One region of the Caldanaerobius fijiensis DSM 17918 genome, then DNA from elsewhere that is predicted to be linked to it. Evidence: a T-box and tRNA genes for the amino acid it is inferred to sense, from the RefSeq annotation. Region 1 holds a T-box; the other holds one or more tRNA genes.
The links. The T-box of region 1 lies ahead of metG (methionine--tRNA ligase). A T-box ahead of a tRNA ligase gene usually reads a tRNA of that ligase, here a tRNA-Met.

Region 1 (3,429 bases):
AGCAATACCATAAGTGCTATATCAATAAAAAACGCTATAGGAGTAAATATAGCTATAAATCGACTTCCTTTTCCTATTCTGGCGTCATTTTCATCCAGGCTTTCATCGTGGGCTTCGTGGGTTTTACCTTTTTTCCACAGAATCCAGATGTATACAAAAGATGATAGAGCTGTGACAGTAGACATGGTAAGCCACAACAAGAAACTATTTTTTATAAAGGTCGTGACTGGCAATCCTGCTGAAGTGGCTGTTATGGAAGGCGCTCCCTGGATGAAGAAGTCTCCTGACATGGCAATGCCAAAGCCAAAGATATTTATAGCCATAGCTGTGCTCATTCTGGATAGACCTGTTTTTAGAGCTACAGGTACGACCATCGCTGAAAGTAAACCGAGGGCAGGAGATGCCCATAAAAATAGTGAAACGACCATGGTAAAGAGACCAAGCAGCAAATAGGAAACCAGGGGCTTTTTAAAGTATTTCAGTATAGGCTTTATCATGATGTAGTCAGCACCTATATCCCTTATGGCTTCAGCCATGGATATGACCAATGCTATGATGAGGATTATGCTCCAGAGTTGTTCGCCGGATATGATAAGGCTTCTGTATATGGTTTGCACGGCCTTTACCACATTTCCGGTAGCAGCAAGACCTATGAGAAAAATGCCTATAAGGCAAGGGATCAATATGTCTTTTCTGAACAACATGGCTATTAATATGGCTATTATTGTTAAAATGAATATATAGTGACTCGGTGTAAGTGGAATCATTATAACATCTCCTTTTAACCGCATTTGTGTTTATTATGTGTAAAAGAGTCATAAATTAGCCAATCACAGAGGTATGACAGAAATGCCATTTTATATTGACTTCAACTTAAGGGACTGCAGTTTGTAATTTGAATGTCACAAAATTATTTAGATACAAAATAGGTTGCTGGAGAAAAAATTCACTGACTCTAAAGGAATGCCTCTAAGGCAAGTGACTTTGTGAAAGACTTACGTAGCTCATCCCCTTAAAGTCACTTGCCGATGCTATTGAATTTTTTTGGAAGCAACCTATTTGTAAATATTGCAAATTACGAATTGCAATTAAAAGAATACCTCTATTGACAAAATCCATATTATAGTATATTATTGATGATACAGTGGAAAATTATATTTATAAAGTGGCGATGATGGGAAGAGTAGGGTCTAAAACCGCTTAAGAGAGCCGGGGCGGGTGAAAGCCGGTGCGGATAATAACACCTGAAGATGGTCCCTGAGTTGCTGTGCCGAATTACCGATTATGGAGGTATTTAGGCGCAGACGCGAGCACGCGTTATAGTGCAGGGCGATTATCATGTCGTCTGTAATGAGGCCGTAAGGCGAAATAGGGTGGTACCGCGAGAGCTCTCGCCCCTGTGATGGGGTGGGGGCCTTTTTATTTACCAAATTATTGCTATAGGAGGTATAAAAATGGCAAAGACGTATTACATCACTACGCCTATATACTATCCCAGCGATAAGCTGCATATAGGACATTCCTATACGACGGTGGCAGCAGATGCGCTGGCCAGGTTTAAGAGGTTGACAGGTTATGATGTCTGGTTTTTAACGGGAACTGACGAACACGGCCAGAAGATTCAGAGGATAGCCAGAGAAAAAGGCGTTTCACCAAAAGAATATGTGGACGGCATAGTGACATGGATAAAGGATCTGTGGAAGCTGCTCAATGTCAGCTACGATCAGTTTATAAGGACGACAGATCCTCAACATATCTCCATTGTCCAGAATATATTTACGCGCCTGTATGAAAAAGGGGATATATACAAGAGCGAATACACCGGCTGGTATTGTACCCCATGCGAATCTTTCTGGACGGAGAGGCAGCTGGTGGATGGCAAGTGTCCTGATTGCGGCAGAGAGGTGGAGCTGGTAAAAGAAGAAAGCTACTTTTTCAGGTTGTCCAAATACGGTGATAAACTGCTAGAGTATTACAGGGAGCACCCTGACTTTATACAGCCAGAATCCAGGCTAAATGAGATGGTGAGTTTTATAAAGTCGGGGCTTGAGGATCTATGTGTTTCTAGAACTTCATTTGATTGGGGCATTCCTGTGCCTTTTGATCCAAAGCATGTGATTTACGTATGGATTGATGCTTTGAGCAATTATATTACCGCATTAGGCTACTCTACGGATCACGATGATGCTTACAGGAAGTTTTGGCCTGCCGATGTGCATCTGGTAGGAAAGGAGATCGTGAGGTTTCATACTATTATATGGCCTGCCATGCTCATGGCTTTAGGAGAGCCACTGCCTAAGAAGGTTTTTGGCCACGGATGGCTGGTGTTAGAAGGTGGCAAGATGTCCAAATCTAAAGGTAATGTGGTAGATCCATGGGTACTGGTAGAGAAATACGGTGTGGACGCAGTAAGGTATTACCTTTTAAGAGAGATACCTTTTGGCTCTGATGGAACCTACACCAATGAGGCTTTGGTAAAAAGAATAAACTCTGACCTGGCCAACGATCTGGGCAATCTGGTCAGCAGAACGGTTACGATGATAGAGAAGTATTTCGATGGCAGGGTGCCGGCGCCGGCGCAGGAGGAAGATATCGATAATGAACTAAAGGAGATGGCTGTTAACCTGCCTGCACTGGTAGAAAAGTACATGGATTCACTGCAGATAAGCAATGCCCTTATAGAGATATTTAAGCTGGTAGACAGGTGCAATAAGTACATCGATGAGACTATGCCGTGGGTGCTCGCCAAAGATCCGGCTCAAAAGGGAAGGCTTGCTACAGTGCTTTATAATCTAGCTGAGTCCATCAGATATATAGGCGTGTTGTTGACACCGTATATGCCTGATACATCACCCAAGATATATGCTCAGCTGGGTGTAAGTCCTGAATTGACTACATGGGATAGCCTGAAGACATGGGGAGCGTTGCCACAGGGCACCGTTGTCCACAGGGGTGAAATCTTATTCCCTAGGATAGAAGAAAAGGCCGAAGAGAAACAACAGGAGGCGTCAAGTAAAGAGGGTAAAAAGGTGATAGTTGAGGATGAAAAGAAAAATGAGGCAGAAGCAAAATCCGATAAGATCGATTATATAACCATCGATGATTTTGCAAAGTTAGATTTGAGGGTTGCCAGGGTGTTAAAAGCTGAGCGCATACAGGGAGCAGATAAACTGCTCAAGCTGGAGCTGCAGGTAGGCGACGAGGTAAGACAGGTGGTATCTGGTATTGCTCAATATTATACGCCGGAAGAGTTGATCGGAAAGAATCTGATACTTGTGGCCAATTTAAAACCTGTAAGATTGAAGGGCGTTGATTCTTATGGCATGATATTAGCCGCTTCCACTGACGACAAAGACAGGCTGGTGCTTGTGACGGTAGACGGCGATATTCCCACGGGGAGCAGGGTGAGGTAAATGCTCGTAGATATTC
Region 2 (3,429 bases), on a different contig from region 1:
TTTACCGTGGACAGGCGATGAGCTATTATCAGGATAGTTCTGCTGCCTGCCAGATTATTTATAGCATTTTGTATCTCTCTTTCGGTTTCTGCATCAACTGAAGATGTAGCCTCATCCAGTATGAGAATAGGCGAATTTTTTAACACTGCCCTGGCTATAGAAATCCTTTGCTTTTGTCCTCCAGAAAGTTTTATACCTCTTTCTCCTATATAGGTATTATAACCATCAGGCATCTGCATTATAAAGTCATGAGCACATGCTATTTTTGCGGCATTTATGATATCATCCATAGTGGCCTTTTCATTACCGTAAGCTATGTTTTCAGCAATCGTTCCATTAAACAAAAAGACATCCTGCAGCACCATGCTTATATTATTCCTTAAAGACCTCAAAGATACTTCCCTGATATCTATATCGTCTATCTTTATCGACCCTGAATCCACATCGTAGAAGCGATTTATAAGGCTCATTATAGTGGTTTTACCTACACCGGTAGGACCTACAAAAGCAACCATTTGCCCCGGGTTTATAGTAAAAGATATGTCTTCTAATACTGGTTTTTCATTATTGTAAGAAAAATTCACATGTTCAAAGGTTATTTTACCTTTTATATTTTTTAAGTCAATTGCATGTTCCTTCTCTTTTACATCAGGTTCTGTATCCAGGACCTCAAATACCCTTTCTGCACCAGCCAATGCCTGTTGAAGGTTTTCTAGAACCTGGCCCAATGCTGTTATAGGCTGATAAAACATACTTAAATATAATATGAAGCCAACTATATCCTCTACCGGTAGTTTGCCCTTTATGGCCATTATACCTCCCAGAGACACCACTATAACAGTCCCTATTGAGCTGAAAAAATTCAACACTGGATGAAATATAGCGCTAAGCTTTAATGCACCTATTAGTGCCGTTGCATGCTCATACGCCCTATTTTTTATTTTTCCTATCTCGCGCTCCTGTTGGTTAAAAGCCTGTATTTCTCTTATCCCCGACAGATTATCTTGCAGATCAGCATTTAAATCAGCTAAAGCCCGTTGGGCAAACCTGAATGAGGGCAGTATGCGCTTGGTAAATACTGCTCCCCCATAAACCAAAAAAGGGATGGGCACCAGCGATAAAAATGCCAGAATAGGATTCATGATAAACAGTATTATAGTTACACCCAGAAGTATCAGGGCATTAGTAAAGAGATCTGGTAAGGCATGAGCTATCAGCATCTCAAAGGTAGCAGTATCATTTATTACTCTTGACATCAACTGCCCTGTCTGCTTGTCATGGTAATACCTCAATGAAAGCTTTTGTAGTTTCTCATATACTAACACCCTCATATAGGCCACCAACTGCCACGCTCCATAATGAGACAAATAGCTGCTTAAAAACTGAAATACAGTTCTGGCTATATAAGTTAGTGTCAGTATTATTGAAAGTCTTACAATGAGTTCCTTGGCATTGGTGTAGCGATTAAGATTAGTTACTACTCCAATAAGATCCCTTATTAACCAGGGACCTATAAGGTTCAAACCAGTTATGGAAAACGTACTTATTACAGCTATAATGAGATATTTCCAATAAGGTCTGGCATATCGCACAAGTCGTAACAAATATCGCATACTCTTATACACCCCTTTATCATCGATATTTTTACAGCAAAAATATTATATCCTAAGAAAAAAAATAAAGCAAATTCACCTGATTGTTTTTTATATAAATAAAATAATCGTCTATACCAATAGAGCTGAAGTTGTCTTCAGGCTCTCGATAGACGATTCGGTTTACATATTGCACACATATAATAGCGGCGAGTGGAGTCGAACCACCGACACTGCGGGTATGAACCGCATGCTCTAGCCAACTGAGCTACGCCGCCCTATTTTATTATTAATTTTTAAAAATCATAATTAAAATTTAGTTGCGGGGGTAGGATTTGAACCTACGACCTTCGGGTTATGAGCCCGACGAGCTACCTGCTGCTCCACCCCGCGATGTTTTACACCACCTGGTGCCGGAGACCGGAATCGAACCGGTACGAGTCTTTTAGGACCCCCAGGATTTTAAGTCCTGTGCGTCTGCCAGTTCCGCCACTCCGGCAAACCTCAGCGACGATATATATTATATATCAACGCAACCACTTTGTCAAGGAATATTTTCGAAAATCAGACCTTCTAAATTGTCCCATTCGCTGACTGAAATTTCTTCTAGCTCAAAATACTCCATTACTTTTGTAAGGATCATAACGCCTGCTACAATAATATCCGCTCTTTCAGGCATCAGACCTTTTACCCGCTTTCTTTCATCACTGCTCATCCCAGACAACACATTTAGTATACTATATACTCTATGATATGTCAAGACGTAGCTGTGAACTTTTTCAGAATCGTAAACATCCAGGTTTTGATCTATCGCTGCCAGCGACGTTATTGTGCCACCTACACCGACCGCCACAATTCTTTTACCCCTACTCAAAATAATCTCTTTTAAGCGATGCAATAACATCAAATTCATTTCTATATCTTCACTCAATTTTTGCATATGACTTTTATCATATAAGCTCTCATTTAAATACCTTTCCGTTAACCTCACAGCACCTATGTTTAGGCTATACCTCTCCTTTATTTTGTTCTTTTCCCCATATGTAAATTCTGTACTGCCACCGCCAATATCTACAATTAAAATACTCTTCCCTTCACAACTTTTTATGCCACCGGCTACTCCTTTAAAAGCCAATTCTGCTTCCTTTTTTCCAGATATCACATCAACTCTTACGCCCGTTTTCTGATATATTTCTTGTAACAACACTTCCTTATTTAAAGCATCCCTTACCGCGCTGGTCCCTATTGCAATAATTTTATCACAGTGAAAAGACCTTGCTATATCTACAAAATTTGTAACGGCATCTACGGTTCTGCATATAGCATCTATTTTCAAGGTACTGGTGATATCTACACCAGTACCTAATCTAGTCGTCTTTATACCTTTATAAATTTTAGTTATACCATTTTTATCGGCATCAGCTATTAACAGCCTTACCGAATTCGTCCCTATATCAATACAACCAAATCTCATCGGTCACCTCGACTATCATTACATAAAGATCAATCACTTTTCGATCATTTTATTGGTTTTTCCTCTATTATATCCTCCCCCAGACCTTCTTCTGGTATCCAGGTTCTTTTTAAGCTGCTGCTGTCTTTCATCGCTATCCTTTAAAAACTTAGCAAGCCTATCCTCAAAAGACATGTTGCTGGACGATTTGTTACGATTCCATTCTAAGTCCAATGGTCTAGACGATTTTTTAAGCTCCGCATTCGCCTTTTTAATTGACAAGCTAATTTTACCATCAGGGCTAACCGACAAAATTTTAACTTTTACCTTATCCTTTTCTTTTAAATAATCTCTCACATCTTTCACGTATTTATCTGCGACTTC

Region 2: it encodes a tRNA-Met, which carries the amino acid that the T-box ahead of metG (methionine--tRNA ligase) is inferred to sense. The anticodon was not compared.

Annotation. Positions count from the first base shown of each region.
Region 1 covers NZ_FQVH01000007.1:7,935-11,363, reverse strand. Annotated here, with positions in the region: gene BUB87_RS04510 (transporter permease) at 1-767, opposite strand, end outside; T-box leader at 1,163-1,402, shown strand; gene metG (methionine--tRNA ligase) at 1,455-3,413, shown strand; gene BUB87_RS04500 (TatD family hydrolase) at 3,414-3,429, shown strand, end outside.
Region 2 covers NZ_FQVH01000005.1:78,020-81,448, reverse strand. Annotated here, with positions in the region: gene BUB87_RS03860 (ABC transporter ATP-binding protein) at 1-1,613, opposite strand, end outside; tRNA gene BUB87_RS03855 (tRNA-Met) at 1,797-1,870, opposite strand; tRNA gene BUB87_RS03850 (tRNA-Met) at 1,913-1,985, opposite strand; tRNA gene BUB87_RS03845 (tRNA-Leu) at 2,001-2,091, opposite strand; gene BUB87_RS03840 (Ppx/GppA phosphatase family protein) at 2,137-3,066, opposite strand; gene BUB87_RS03835 (S1 domain-containing RNA-binding protein) at 3,100-3,429, opposite strand, start outside.